Regions from separate parts of the Streptomyces sp. NPDC028368 genome, predicted to be linked through region 1. Evidence: riboswitches for the same ligand, from Rfam matches in the RefSeq annotation. Region 1 holds a riboswitch; the other holds the start of a gene.
What was found. A riboswitch is a leader RNA that binds a small molecule or an ion and turns the genes downstream of it on or off. The one in region 1 is predicted to bind cobalamin.

Region 1 (7,419 bases):
CCGCGTACGGATCGGCGTGCAGCCCGCCGTTGCCGAAGGTGGTGTAGGCGCTCGCCATCCGTATCGCGCTGGGGGCCGAGGTGCCGAGCGGGAAGGTCGGCTCCAGCTGCGCCAGGCTCTCCTCGCGCAGCCCCGCGGCCACCACGAGATCCCGTATCCGCTCCAGCCCGAGACGCTGCCCGGCCTCCACGAAGGGCGGGTTCTGCGCCGTCGTCAGGGCCCCGCGCAGATCCTCCGTTGTGCGCTCCTCGTCTCCGGGCCGCGCCTGGGCACCCCACTCCTCGGCCTCCTGCTCCAGCGCGGTGGCCAGCACGAACGGCTTGAACGCCGATCCCACCGGGACGGCCGAGGTGTCGGCGTTGTTGCTGAAGTGCTTGGTCGCGTCCGAGCCGCCGTAGAGCGCGACAATCGCCCCGTCCTTGGGACGTACCGACGCCGCACCGAATTCCACAAAGGTGTCGGTCGCCCGCTTCTTCGGATCGATGTTCTTCTTACGGACGGCGGCGACCGCGCTTTCCAGGCGGTGGGTGAGCGTTTTGTCGAATGTGGTGTGAATGCGATAGCCGCCGCGCGCCAGGTCCTTGTCGGTCAGGCCGGTGCTGCTGTTGATGAACTTATTGGCGATATCGACGAGATAGCCGGTCTGACCGGCCTGGCTGGTGGGCTTCGCCGGCGCACGGGGCTCGGGGAACCGCGTGTACCGGGCCCGCTCCTGCTTGCTCATCTTGCCGGTGGCGACCTGCCGGTCGAGTATCCACTTCCAGCGCGCCACGGCCCGCTCGTGATTGGCCTTGCTCAGCGCCGGGTCGTACTGCTCCGCCCCCTTCAGCAGGGCGGCCAGCAGCGCTCCCTGGCTCGGGTTCAGCTTGTCGGCGTCGATACCGTAATAGGCGTGCGCGGCCGCCTGGATCCCGTTCGAACTCCGGCCGAACCAGCTGGTGTTGAGATAGCCGCGCAGAATTTCCCGCTTGGATTTCTGGTTGTTCACCTTCAGCGAGATGATGAATTCTTTCGCCTTACGGGTGACCGTCTGGTCCTGCGAGAGATAGGTGTTCTTCACATACTGCTGGGTGATGGTGGAACCGCCCTGTGCCTCCTCGCCGGAGAGCATGTTCACCATGGCGCGGGCAATGCCCTGGAGGGAGACACCGGAATCGCTGTAGAAGGTCGCGTTCTCCGCCGCGATCACCGCGTTCTCGACGGAATCGGGCACCTTGTCGAGGGTGACGTTCTGCCGGTTGACGGCGCCCACGCTGACCATCTGGCTGCCGTCCGCCCAGTAATAGATGGAGGCTTCCTGGCCGGCCAGCTCATTCTCGTTCGGGATGTCGACAGTGAGGTAGACGAGAAGGAACAGCCCCACGATGCTTCCGACGACGATCCCGAAGGTGCTGAGCACCAGCCGCCATGACGGCAGCCAGCGGCGCAGCCCCCGCCGCCCCTGGCGCGGATAGTCGATGACCCTGCGACGCACCGGGCGACGCTCCTTCTTCGTACCCCTCATGCCCACTTAGATGGGGCGGCATCGGGCCCCGGTTGCCGTTCCGGCCGCCCGCTAACCGAATGCTCATATTTGGCGGGCGGCCGGTGGTGGCTAGAACTCGTCGTCGAAGGAGACCGAGCCTTCCACGGCCACCTGATAGGCCGAGGCCCGGCGCTCGAAGAAGTTGGTCAGCTCCTGGACGTTCTGCAGCTCCATGAAGGAGAACGGATTCTCCGAGCCGTATACGGGTGCGAAGCCCAGCCGCTGCAGCCGCTGGTCGGCGACGCACTGGAGGTACTCGCGCATCGACGCGGTGTTCATGCCCGGCAGGCCCTCACCGCACAGATCGCGGCCGAACTGCAGCTCCGCCTCGACGGCCTCCTTCAGCATGTCCACGACCTGCTGCTCCAGCTCGTCGTCGAAGAGATCGGGCTCCTCGGAGCGGACCGTGTCCACGACCTCGAACGCGAAGTTCATGTGCATGGTCTCGTCGCGGAACACCCAGTTGGTGCCGGTCGCCAGGCCGTGCAGCAGGCCGCGCGAGCGGAACCAGTAGACATAGGCGAACGCGCCGTAGAAGAACAGCCCCTCGATGCAGGCCGCGAAGCAGATCAGATTGAGCAGGAAGCGGCGGCGGTCGGCCCTGGACTCCAGGCGGTCGATGCTCTCGACCGAGTCCATCCACTTGAAGCAGAATCCCGCCTTCTCCCGGATGGACGGGATGTTCTCCACGGCGGCGAAGGCGGCGGCGCGGTCGTCCGGGTCGGGGAGATAGGTGTCCAGCAGCGTCAGGTAGAACTGGACGTGCACGGCCTCCTCGAAGAGCTGCCGGCTCAAGTACAGCCGGGCCTCGGGGGAGTTGATGTGCTTGTACAGCGTCAGCACGAGGTTGTTCGCGACGATGGAGTCGCCGGTCGCGAAGAAGGCCACCAGCCGGCCGATCATGTGCTGCTCGCCGGCCGAGAGCTTGGCGAGGTCGGCGACGTCGGAGTGGAGGTCGACCTCCTCCACGGTCCAGGTGTTCTTGATCGCGTCGCGGTAGCGGTCGTAGAAGTCCGGGTACCGCATGGGGCGCAGCGTCAGCTCGAAGCCCGGGTCCAGGAGGTTCTTGGTGCCGGTGGTGGCCGTGTGCGCGGCGGCCGCGTTCGTCTCGGGTGCGGTGGTCATTATTGGCAGGCCTCGCAGGACTCGGGGTTTTCCAGGGAGCAGGCGACCGCCTCGGGGTCGGCCACCGGCAGCTGGGCGGGAATGGACGCGGCGCGCGCGGACTGGGCGATCCGGGTCGCCGGACGGGAGCGCAGGTAGTACGTGGTCTTGATGCCGCGCTTCCAGGCGTAGGCGTACATCGAGCTGAGCTTGCCGATGGTGGGCGACGCCATGAAGAGGTTCAGCGACTGGCTCTGGTCGAGGTACGGCGTACGGGCCGCGGCCATGTCGATCAGCGCGCGCTGCGGGATCTCCCAGGCGGTGCGGTACAGCGCCCGGATCTCCTCGGGGATCCAGCCGACGTCCTGCACCGAGCCGTTCGCCTCGCGCAGCGCGTCACGGGTCCGCGCGTCCCACAGCCCCAGAGCCTTGAGCTCCTCGATCAGATAGGCGTTGACCTGCAGGAACTCGCCGGACAGCGTCTCGCGCTTGAAGAGGTTGGAGACCTGCGGCTCGATGCACTCGTACACGCCCGCGATGGAGGCGATGGTCGCGGTCGGCGCGATCGCGAGCAGAAGCGAGTTACGCATTCCGGTCGCGGCGATACGGCTGCGCAGGGCCGCCCAGCGGTCCGCCCAGCGGGGCTCGGCGTTCGGGTAGTGGTCCGGGTGCAGCACGCCGCGGGCGGTGCGGGTCGCGGACCAGGCCGCGTGCGGGCCGTGCCGCTCGGCGAGATCGGCGGACGCTTCGTACGCGGCGAGCATGATCCGCTCGGAGATCCGGGTCGACAGATCCTGCGCCTCGGCCGAGTCGAAGGGCAGCCGCAGCCGGAAGAAGACGTCCTGCAGGCCCATCAGGCCCAGACCCACCGGGCGCCAGCGGGAGTTGGAGGCCCCGGCCTGCTCGGTCGGGTAGAAGTTGATGTCCACGACGCGGTCGAGGAAGGTGACGGCCGTACGGACCGTGGCGTCCAGCCGCTCCCAGTCCATCTCGCCGTTCTCACCGAGATGGGCGGCGAGGTTCACGGATCCCAGGTTGCAGACCGCGGTCTCCCCGTCGTCCGTCACCTCCAGGATCTCCGTGCACAGGTTGGAGGAGTGCACGACCTTGCCGGGCTCGGCGGTCTGGTTGGCGGTGCGGTTGGCGGCGTCCTTGAAGGTCATCCAGCCGTTGCCGGTCTGCGCCAGGGTGCGCATCATCCGCGAGTACAGGACCCGGGCCGGGATCTGCTTGAGCGCCCGGCCGTCGGCCTCGGCCTTGCGGTACGCGGCGTCGAACTCCGCGCCCCACAGGTCCACCAGCTCCGGCACATCCGACGGCGAGAACAGCGACCAGTCGGCGTCCGCCTCCACCCGGCGCATGAACTCGTCCGGGATCCAGTGCGCGATGTTCAGGTTGTGCGTACGGCGGGCCTCCTCGCCGGTGTTGTCGCGCAGCTCCAGGAACTCCTCGATGTCGGCGTGCCAGGTCTCCAGGTAGACACAGGCGGCGCCCTTGCGCCGGCCGCCCTGGTTGACCGCCGCGACCGAGGCGTCCAGCGTGCGCAGGAACGGCACGATGCCGTTGGAGTGGCCGTTGGTGCCGCGGATCAGCGAACCGCGGGCGCGGATGCGGGAGTAGGAGAGGCCGATGCCGCCCGCGTGCTTGGACAGCCGCGCCACCTGGTGGTAGCGGTCGTAGATCGAATCCAGCTCGTCCAGCGGGGAGTCCAGCAGATAGCAGGAGGACATCTGCGGGTGGCGGGTGCCGGAGTTGAAGAGGGTGGGGGAGGAGGGCAGGTAGGAGAGCGTGCTGGTCAGCCGGTACAGCTCTGCGACATCGGCCAGCGCCCGCGCGGAGTGGTCCTCGGCGAGGCCGCAGGCGACCCGGAGCAGGAAGTGCTGCGGGGTCTCGATGACCTGACGGGTCGTGGGGTGCCGCAGGAGGTAACGGGAGTGCAGGGTGCGCAGCCCGAAGTACCCGAACCGGTCGTCGGCGCCGTCCGCCAGGGACTTCGCCACCAGTGCGTCCAGCGCCTCCGCGTGGGTCCGTACGAACTCCGCGGTCCCGTCGGCGATCAGGCCCTCGCGGTGACCGGTCGCGACCGAGGCGGCGAAGCCGGTGGCGCCCTGGCCGGCGGCCTCCTCCGCGATGGCGAGGGTGAGCAGACGCGCGGCAAGCTTGGAGTACTGCGGCTCGTCGCCGATCAGGCCGGCCGCGGCCTCGATGGCCAGCGAGCGCAACTCGGCCTCGTCCGAGCCCGGGTGACGGCCGCGCAGCGCGGCGGCGGCCACCTTGCCGGGGTCGGTCGCGGTCAGGTCCGCGGTCAGCTCGGTCAGAGTGCGCAGCAGGGCGGCGCCCGGCCCGCCGGTACCCGGAGTGCCGTCGGCGGAGGTGTCAGGTGTGGCCACCGCGGGCTGCACGACCTCGGCGTCTGACGCGGGCTCCGTTGGCGCGATGGTCACGTGATGCTCTCCCTCACTCGGCGGGGGCCGGGAGGGCGCGGCGCGACGGGCGCACGCGGGCATGCCGCACCCCGTGACGCTCAGGGGTGCGCGGGCACACCGCGCGGCGTCCACCTGCCCAACCCTCGGGGCCCGGACGTATCGACGTCCGCACCGATGGCGGCGCGGGCGTGCTGTCGGCAGGTCCTCGGACTTCCTGGGCGCGTGAGCTGGCCGTACGGCTACCTGGGCGCGCTCGTACACCGTTGCGGGACAGTCCCGGATTCGCACCGGATTCCCCTGCGGCGACAGCGAGCACGAGCATACATCTTGTGCTGCTCTCCGCATGCACCCCCACATCTTGTGTCGCTACCTCATACCACTCCTACAGGTGTGCGAACGGCCATCGGCCGCTGCAGGGCCCGGAAATGCCGCTCAGGCCGGCTCCCGGGTGAACGCCCAGAGCGTGAAATCCGGTATCGGATCCCAGTCCCGCTCCTGGGCGCGCGCGAATCCCAGGCGGCGGTAGAGCCGGTGGGCGGGCAGCAGGTGCGGCAGACAGGAGAGCACCACCGCCCGCAGCCCCAGCCCGCGGGCCCGCTCCACACACGCCGTCACCAGCGCCTCACCGATGCCCCGCCCGCGTCCCTCGGCCCGCACCGCCAGCATCCGGAACTCCCCCTCCCCGGGGCCCGCCAGCTCCGCATACGGGCTCCCGTACGCGGCAAAAGTCACCGCCCCCAGCACCGCCCCACTCGCCGTGTCCACCGCCACCAGCACCTCGGCGTGCTCCGCCCGATGAGCGACCTTCCGCAGCTCGGCGGCGTACGTGTCGTTCTCCCCGAAGGTCAGTAGCCCGTCGGCCAGATAGACCTCCACCAGAAGGTCACCGACGAGGCCGAACTCGGCTTGCTGGGCGGGCCTGATCGTGATGTCCATGGGGTTCAGTGTGGGGGGTGGGTCTGACAATCAGGCGACCGTGGCAGCTCTCTCTGAGGTGACCGAGCGGTGCCTGTCGGTGGCCTCGGCTATCGTCGTTTTTACGTTCCCAGCTCCGGCCGACAGAAGAAGGAGAAGACCTCATGACCGCGCTCGCTGACCGGCCGCACGTCATGGACACCGGGCACTTCGAAGAGGTCGCCCGGATATTCGCCCGCCTGGAAGAAGGTGCACGGCTGGAACTCATCGACGGGCAGGTCAGGAGCAAGCTCATGCCGGACGGGGATCACGGGCGGATCATCCAGTGGCTGACGCGTATCTGCATGCAGCACCGGCCGGAGCTCTGGCTCGATGCCACCCAGGGCTTGAAGGTGCAGCCCTACCGAGGCGGCCGTGCCCGCCCTGACGGCTCGCTCGCGCCCAGTGAGGCCTTCGTGGGGCAGGGCGAGTGGGCGGATCCCAGCCCCGTGCTGATGGTCGTCGAGGTCACCTCGCACGACTCCGACACTGACCGGCGCGACCGTGTGGAGAAGGCACGCGCATACGCGGAGACCGGCATTCCGCTCTACCTGCTGATCGACCGTCAAAAGTGCCAGGCGGTGGTCTACAGCGAGCCTGACGGCGCCGGCTACGAGAACGTTCATACGGCGCCGTACGGCAAGACGCTCCACCTGCCGGATCCCGTGGGCATCACGCTCGAGACCGAGGCGCTCAAAGACTGGGTGAACTGACCCCGCGGGCAGAGGCCCATGAAACGCCGAAGGGCCGCCGCGTTCCCCGGGGAACGCGGCGGCCCTTCGGCGTGAGCAAGCCGCCGGCTCAGTGCCCCGCCGGCGCCCCCTCCGCAGTCTTCGGCAGCTCCGCCGTGACGCCCTTGTCGCCGGCGTCCGCGGTGTAGTCGGCGGGGCTGGTCTCGTCGACGCCCTCCGGCGCCTTGACGGCCTTCAGGACGAAGGTCAGCACGACCGTCACCACCACATTCAGCACAAACGCGGTCAGACCGATGTAGCCGATCTCACCGATGCCGGGGATCTCCTTGCTGGAGCCGCCGAAGTGGGCCTGGGTGGGGCTGGCCACGCCGTATGCCGCGAGGGTGCCGTAGAGCATGCCGACCGCCCAGCCCGCCAGCAGCGCCCAGCGGTGGAACCAGCGGGTGAACAGGCCGCCGACCAGGGACGGCATGGTCTGCAGGATCCAGATGCCGCCCAGCAGCTGGAAGTTGATGGCGACGGTCTTGTCCATGGTGAGGACGAAGACGAGCGCACCCACCTTCACCAGCAGCGAGACCAGCTTGGCGACCTTGTGCTCCTGCTCCGCGGTCGCGTCCGGCTTGAGGAAGTCCTTGTAGACGTTGCGGGTGAAGAGGTTGGCGGCGGCGATCGACATGATGGCCGCCGGTACGAGAGCGCCGATGCCGATCGCGGCGAA
Region 2 (7,419 bases), on a different contig from region 1:
TGGTCAAGGATCAGGCGGGTGTGAACGTCTTCCACTGCGATGTCGATGTTCAGATCCCCGCTGTCCAGGAAGCGGTGCAGGTAAAGGCCGAGATGGGTTTCCAGCTTCTGGATCGCCTCGGAGAGGAAGCGGTCGGTCTGGCTGCACTCGACGGTTTCGAAGGCCCGGACACGATCCCAGCGCACGACTGTTCCATGCCACTCGATAAGTCCGTCGTATCGGTCGACGAGAGTTTGGGCGTAGTCCGGAGTGACCGTGTCGCAGCGGTAGCCATCCGCAAGAGAGGCGGAGGTCAACTGGCGCCCTGCGGCGCGACTTGTTCGGGTCTTACTGACCACGGTGAGCGCGTCGGCATGGGAGAGGGATGCGGCCTTCATCCCAGTGCCGTACATGCCGAGCGCCTGGGGTCCGTAGTTGCGACGCTTGCCGACTGTCATGGCAGCATCCAGGCCAGCATCGTTCATGCCTCTGCCGTCATCGACGATCAGTAGGCTGAGCAGACGGTCGTCGTCGCGCAGGAAGTGCACGACGACGTTACGGGCGTCCGCATCAAGGGAGTTGTCGATGAGGTCCGCTACGGCCACCTCGAATCCGTAGCCCTGGTTCTTCAGCGCATCGGCGTAACCGGAGTCAGGCGGCAGCTGCTTGCTACCGCTGGTGGGGACGTCGTACTGCCAGTCGGCACCTGCCATGTTGGGCATGAATCTCGCATGTGTAAACAGGGCTGGACCGCGGAGCCCAGACGTTGGACAAAGGCCGAAGTTTGATTGCGAAGGTACTGGATCGATCTTGAAAAGATCAGCCGGTCCTGGATAGTGGGACGGAAATCCGTGATGTTCCCGCGCGGTGCCCGCGCCGGGGCGAGTGCTGGGCCGAAGCGAAGAGGATGGTCAGCGGTTCGGCCTGTCATCGCACTGCCAGGCCGCGGCGATCGTGTCGGCTTGCAGGGGTTTGGGAGCAATCCGGTGGGCGTCAGGACGTCCCAGCACAGCTGCGCGTGGTTGCGGCCGTCGTCCGGCCCGAGGTGGACGATCCGGTCCGCGAACTCGCCCCACTCCGTCAGCCACATGCCGAGGTCCGCATCCGGGCCCCAGGTCGTACGGTGGCGGCCGCTCGAACGACAGGTTCATGATTTTCTTGTCCCGCAACCGTATTTGAACTGGTGGCAACGGAATCTGACGGTTGGTCGGGCGGCCAGTGGGCTGCGGGGCTCGGGATTTACGGAGCGGGTGTGGCCCGGATTATTCAGCGTCCCTAGCCGGATCCGCAGGCGATCGCCCTTGGACTGACGCGACGGTCTCGCCGTGCGGGCGTGGAACGTCCGCGCGTTTGCTTTCGCTGTGGGCCGCGATCCTGACGGCGTGGTCATCGGCCTCCGCTCCGTCGACGGGGGGCAGGCGGGGGGCGGAAGTGTTGTGGGCCGTGGTCGGCGGATTTGCCGTCAAGCGGATCTGCCGTCAAGAGGGGCATTCGGGGACTCGGCACTCTTGCAAAGCGGATTTCGGCGGTTCACATCCGTCTGTGGCCACCATGTGTGATCAGCGAAAAGGCCCCCGTACCAGGAAGGTACGGGGGCCTTTGTCATGTTTGTGGCCGTCCCCTTACGGGCGACGCCATGGCCCGGCCCGTGGAGGCCGTGGAGGGCGCGCAGTTTGTGACCGGCGGCGAGATTCGGTCATCGGCTTCCGGGGGTGATGCGGGGTGGTGGGGCAGGCGAGGGAGGGGGAGGTGCAGGCGGTGGGGGTCCCGGGTCGGGGTGAGAGGGCTCGGGGGCCGTTGTGGTGGGTGGTGGTTCGGCTTGTTCGTGGTTGTTCGGGGGTGGGGGTGCTGTGTATCGTCGTGAGGGTTGACTTGAACTTTCAAGTAAATCTGACTGGCCCCACACGGGAAGAGCGCTCGCCATGACATCCCCCCTCAGCACGATCCAGACCCCCCGACTCGGAGTGGACACGCGCCACGCTCCGTCTCCGCACGGCTACGACGCCGGCCTGCTCGTCCTGCGCATCGCGCTCGGGCTGACGATGGCCGCCCATGGGGCCCAGAAGCTGTTCGGCTGGTTCGGTGGTGGCGGGCTGGAGGGGACCGGGCAGTTTTTCGCGATGAGCGGCTATCCGTCGGGCAAGACGATGGCCCTGGTGGCGGGGCTGACGGAGACGCTCGGCGGGCTCGGACTGGTGCTCGGGCTGCTCACACCCCTCGCGGGTGCGGCGGTCGTGGGCACGATGATCAATGCTCTGGTCGTGAAGTGGGGCGGCGGTTTCTTCGCGCCCAAGGGCGTGGAGTACGAGCTGCTGCTGACCGCGGGCGCGGGCGCGCTGGCGCTGACCGGCCCCGGGCGTTACGCCGCCGACCGCCTGGTGCCGGCGCTGCGCGCGCACCGGCTCGTCTACGGCGTGGTCGCCTTGGTGCTCGCCGCGGTGGTCGCCGGCGGCGTGCTGCTGGTCCGGAAGTAACCCAGGCGGAAGCACGCAGCAACAGTAAGGCCGGGGCGCCCTGGGGGCGTTGCGGCGGGAGAGGGGAGAGGGTCTTGTCCGTACGACGTCTCAATCACGCGGTGCTCTACATCCGCGATGTGGCGCGGTCCGTCGCCTTTTACACCGAAGCCCTCGGGCTCACGCTGGACATCGAGATACCCGGGCGCGCCGCCTTCCTCAGCGCTGCCGGCTCGCTCAACGATCACGATCTGGGGCTGTTCACGGTGGGGGCGGACGCGCCGGGCCCCGAGGCGGGCCGGGCCGGTCTCTACCACCTGGCCTGGGAGGTCGGCACGCTCGGCGAACTCGCCGCCACCGAGGCCCGGCTCGCGGCCCGCGGCGCACTGGTCGGCGCCACCGACCATCTTGTCTCCAAGTCCCTGTACGCCAAGGACCCGGACGGCAACGAGTTCGAGGTGATGTGGCGGGTTCCGCGGGAGGACTGGCCGGGTCCCGACGAGCCGAACCGGCTGCGCCCGCTCGATCTCGCGGCCGAGCTGAAGCGCTGGGGGCCCGACCTGATGACGGGCGCGGCCGCCGGCTCGGCCACCTGACGGGCCGCGGGGGGGGTAGGAGGGGGGAGGGGGACGGGCTGGGCGTACGGACCCGCGAGCCGGGCCCGGGGGCCGGACCTGCGAGCGGCGGGCCCGGGAGCCGGCCCCGCGTTCCGGGCCGGCAGCCGGCGCCTAGGAGCCCGACCCCGCCCGCGCCGCCCAGCGCTTTTCGACCCCGGCCAGGCGCCAGTACGCCAGCGCCGCCGCCCACACCACCACGAACAGGCCCACGATGATGAAGCCGACGTTGTCGAGGTCGAGGGTGGAAATCCAGCTGGTCACCGGGTCGTTGAGGCCCAGTTTTTCGTGCAGGACCGTCACCAGCTCGATGGTGCCGATGAAGAAGGCGACCGCGATGGACAGGCCGGTGATGGTGAGGTTGTAGTAGACCTTGCGCACCGGGTTGGAGAACGCCCACTGGTAGGCGAAGTTCATGAACGTGCCGTCGAGGGTGTCGAAGAGGCTCATGCCGGCGGCGAACAGCAGCGGCAGACACACAATCGCGTACCAGGGCAGCCCGGCCGCCGCGCCGCTGCCCGCCATCACCATCAGCAGCACCTCGGTCGTGGTGTCGAACCCGATCCCGAAGAGGAAGCCGAGCGGAAACATCTGCCCGGGGCGGGAGATCGAGCGGGTGAACCGGCCCAGGAAGCGGTTCATGAAGCCGCGCGAATCGAGCTGCTGCTCCAGCTCGGCCTCGTCGAACCGGCCGGCGCGCATGCCGCGGAAGACCCGCCAGATCCCGGCCATCGCGATGAGGTTGAGGGCGGCGATGAGGTAGAGGAACACCCCCGAGGCCGTGGTGCCCAGAGTGCCCAGGACCTGGTGGGTACGTGACCGGTCGTCGAGCAGCGCCCCGGCAAGGTGGGTGCCGCCCGCCACCAGGGCCGCCATCACGACGACCACGCTGGAGTGGCCGAGCGCGAACCAGAAGCCCACCGAGACGGGCCGCTTGCCGTCGGCCATCAGCTTGCGGGTGGTGTTGTCGATGGCTGCGATGTGGTCGGCGTCGAAGGCGTGCCGCATGCCGAGGGTGTAGGCGGTGATGCCGAGCCCCACACCGAAGGTTTCTTTGCCCACGGTGTAGTGCTGCGGGGCCACCAGGAGGAAGAGCATGCCGAAGGCGACGACATGCAGCCCGGCTATGACGGCTATCAGGCCCGCGGTACGGATGGTGTCCTGCCGGCGCCAGCGGAACGTGGCGGAGGCAGGGGTGTTCGGGGTATCGGTGGACAGGGCCATCCGGCGGTCACGCTCCAGCACCTCGTGGATCAGTTCGTGAGATGCCGTGGCCGGTCTCCTGGCTTGGGGGTACCTCCCTGCTCCTGAAGAGCTCGGGGGAGGGTGGACGCGTCCGGCCCGCCTTCCCGGCCGCGGGCTGCGGTCAGTGGCGCCGTACGCGCGCAGGCGCATACGGAAAGGGCCGGAAACTCCCCGATCACAGTGGCGAGGGCCGCTCCGGCCTGGGACCACAAGGTCCGTCACCGGTCTTCCCGAACACCACGGCATGACCACTCTAACCGCCGTCCCGCAGCGGTATCGACGGCCTCGGAGGGCTCGGCGCCATCAGTGGGCCACGGAGGGCGGGGAGGACAGCGAGGACAGGAAGACGCGCAGTTCGTGGTCGTAGAGCGGGGCGTTCTCCAGATTGACCATATGAGCCGCGCCCGGTATTCGGACCCTGCGGGCGCCCGGGACGGCGAGGGTGATCGCATGGGCGTTGGCGGCGATGTCCGTACTGTCGAGGTCGCCGTCGAACACCACCGTCGGCACGCGTATGTCGGACAGCCGGCCGGCGGCGCCGACCTCGATGGGCATCCCGGCGCCCATGCCGTCGGCGTGCACCTCGACCGTTGCCGCGGCCGCGGCGCGCATCCGCTCGCGCAGCCCGGGGTGGACGTCGGACGGACCGCGGTGCGGGCCGTCCACCCACATCCGCAGGAAGTGCTCGACATATTGCTCCATGCCGTCCGGTGCGCCGATCGCCGCCACCTGTGCCCTGATGTGCTCCAGGAGGAACGGGTCGGTGAAGGCGCGGCCGCTGACCCCGGGTGAGGCGAGCGCCAGGGCGCTGACCCGCTGCGGGTGGGCGAGGGCGGTGTCGAGGGCGACCCGGGAGCCGTGTGAGAGGCCGACGAGGACGGCGCTTGGGACGTCGAGGGCATCGAGGAGGGCGCACAGATCGTCGTGGTTGGCCCAGTCCCCGGCCACCGTGGAGGACAGGCCGTGACCGCGGGAGTCGTACCGGATCACGCGGTGGCCGGAGCCCACCAGCCAGGAGAACTGCTCGTCCCACATGCGCTGGTCGAGCATGCCGCCGTGCAGCAGCACCACCGCCGGACCCTCGCCGGCCGTTTCGTAGAACAGCTCACCGTCCCTGACCGGCACGGTGCCGTTGTCGAGCTCGGTCCAGGCGCTGAACGGGTGGGTCATTCTCTGTGCGTTCCCTTGGTGAGCGGTGGCGGGGCGGAGGGTGGGGGAGGAGGGGAGTGGGAGGAGGGGAGAGGGAGGAGGGGAGAGGGGAGGGGGGGAGAGGGGAGGGGGCGGATGCGTGAACGGTGTGGGGGTGTCGGCGGCTGGGGCTATTCCGGCTGGTTGTCCTGGTTGTCGGGATCCTCTCGGGTAACGCCTGAGCCGTTCGCCAGGTGCCGGAATTCCTCGCCGAGTCGGTCGAGTACACGAAGGGCCGTCGAGATGTCCTGTGCGGACAGGTCGGCCAGCCCGCGGCGCAGCTCGGTGGCCTCGGACTCCTGGATCCCGCGTATCACCTCGCCGCCCTCGGCGGTGAGCTGGATCAGGGACGAGCGGCGGTGTGCGGGATTGGGGGCCGTCACCACCAGGCCCAGCTCCGCCGCGTGGTTCACCCAGCGCTGCACCGGCTGCCGGTCGAGCTCCATGGTGCGGGCCAACTGCGGCACGGTCCGGGGGCCTTCGCTGCGCAGCGCATCGAGCAGTGCGTGCTCGCCTGCGGTCATGCCGGTGCCTTCCAGCTCGCGCTCCACCGCGCGCACGATCGTGCGGTGCAGGGGCCACAGGCGCCGTATGACGTCGTACAGAAGCTTTTCGGCCGGGGCCGGTTCGTCGCCGTCATCCGGCTTAACGACACTCATGATGTCATGATGGCATCGAAGGTGTCGTTTGGGAAGGGGCCTGCCGCGGAAGGCTGTTGGTGAAGCGCCAGACAGGTTGGTGAAGTGCCAGGCGGACCGAGGGCGGGAGGGGGGCGGGGGTGGCGGTGTCGTTGGGGTGGGGCGCGCCGTCCGTTGTGGGTCTGCTGACCGACGCCTAGGAGAGCCGGGGGGCGGGGGCTTCTTCGGGGGTGAAGGTGACGATGAGGTCGGCGCGGTCGCGGGTCGCTGCCACGGTGCGGGCGTTGGCCTCGTCCGAGGTGCGGACGAAGTGTTCGGCGTCGGGGCGTGGGCGGCCGAAGCGTTCGTGACGGTCAACCAGGCGCCGGATCCGTTCCGGGGTGTCCAGGTCGACGTACCAGACCTCGTCGAGCAGGGCGCGGATACGGGTCCACGGCGCGGAGTCGAGGAGGAGGTAATTGCCCTCGGTGACGACGAGGGGGATATGTGGCGCTACGGGGATGCTCCCCGCGACCGGCTCCTCGATACGGCGGTCGAAGGCCGGGGCGTAGACGGCGGTGTCCGCTTCCGGGGAACGCAGGCGGGTCAGCAGTGCCGCATATCCGGCGGGGTCGAAGGTGTCCGGCGCGCCCTTGCGGCCGATTCGGCCCAGGCGGTGCAGCTCTGCCTCGGCGAGATGGAAGCCGTCCATCGGGACGAGTACGGCCTGTCCCGCCAGCTCCGCCACCACATGGGCGGCGAGAGTGGACTTGCCGGCGCCGGGCGGGCCCGTGATGCCGAGCAGACGGCGGCGGCCGGGGCGGGCCGAGGCGGCGAGTCGGCGGGCGCGGGACAGGAGGTGCTGGGGATCCATGGTGGGTCCATGGTGCCCGAAGGGTGGCCGGTTGCCAGGGGGAGTCTCAGACTTGGTACTCCATCCCGTAGGGGGCGCCGATCTCATTGAGACGGGTGAGGTCGGGGTGTCCGTCCTTCATGACCACCGGACCGGCTTCGTGCATGGCCTCCACGAACTCCTCCCAGCCTCCCGGTGACGAGATCTGCAGGCACCGGGCGGGTGGCTGGGAGACGCTGCGCAGGGCGTGCGGTACGCCGCGGGGCAGCAGGGTGCACATGCCGGGAGTCAGGCGGTGGGTCGTGCCGTCGATGTCGGCCTCCATCTCGCCCTCCAGGACATAGAGGAATTCGTCGGCGTCGTGGTGGACGTGTGGCGGGATGTCGATGGCGAGCTGGTTCTCCAGGATGGAGAGCCGGCCCTCGGTGTCGTTCCTGCGGGCCTTTACGGCGAATCCGGGAGGGAGCGGG

Region 2: another riboswitch for cobalamin. It lies ahead of nicT (Nickel transporter NicT); the one in region 1 lies ahead of ACZ4S3_RS09250 (ribonucleoside-diphosphate reductase subunit alpha).

Annotation. Positions count from the first base shown of each region.
Region 1 is NZ_JBVHTY010000003.1:470,397-477,815, forward strand. It holds gene ACZ4S3_RS09240 (transglycosylase domain-containing protein) at 1-1,504, opposite strand, end outside; gene ACZ4S3_RS09245 (ribonucleotide-diphosphate reductase subunit beta) at 1,595-2,650, opposite strand; gene ACZ4S3_RS09250 (ribonucleoside-diphosphate reductase subunit alpha) at 2,650-5,073, opposite strand; cobalamin riboswitch at 5,235-5,381, opposite strand; gene ACZ4S3_RS09255 (GNAT family N-acetyltransferase) at 5,488-5,991, opposite strand; gene ACZ4S3_RS09260 (Uma2 family endonuclease) at 6,135-6,722, shown strand; gene mctP (monocarboxylate uptake permease MctP) at 6,811-7,419, opposite strand, start outside.
Region 2 is NZ_JBVHTY010000002.1:160,659-168,077, forward strand. It holds gene ACZ4S3_RS04265 (ATP-binding protein) at 1-701, opposite strand, end outside; gene ACZ4S3_RS04270 (DoxX family protein) at 1,902-2,453, shown strand; gene ACZ4S3_RS04275 (VOC family protein) at 2,528-3,028, shown strand; gene nicT (Nickel transporter NicT) at 3,161-4,303, opposite strand; cobalamin riboswitch at 4,302-4,548, opposite strand; gene ACZ4S3_RS04285 (alpha/beta fold hydrolase) at 4,595-5,461, opposite strand; gene ACZ4S3_RS04290 (MarR family winged helix-turn-helix transcriptional regulator) at 5,611-6,138, opposite strand; gene ACZ4S3_RS04295 (nucleoside/nucleotide kinase family protein) at 6,314-6,970, opposite strand; gene ACZ4S3_RS04300 (cupin domain-containing protein) at 7,017-7,419, opposite strand, start outside.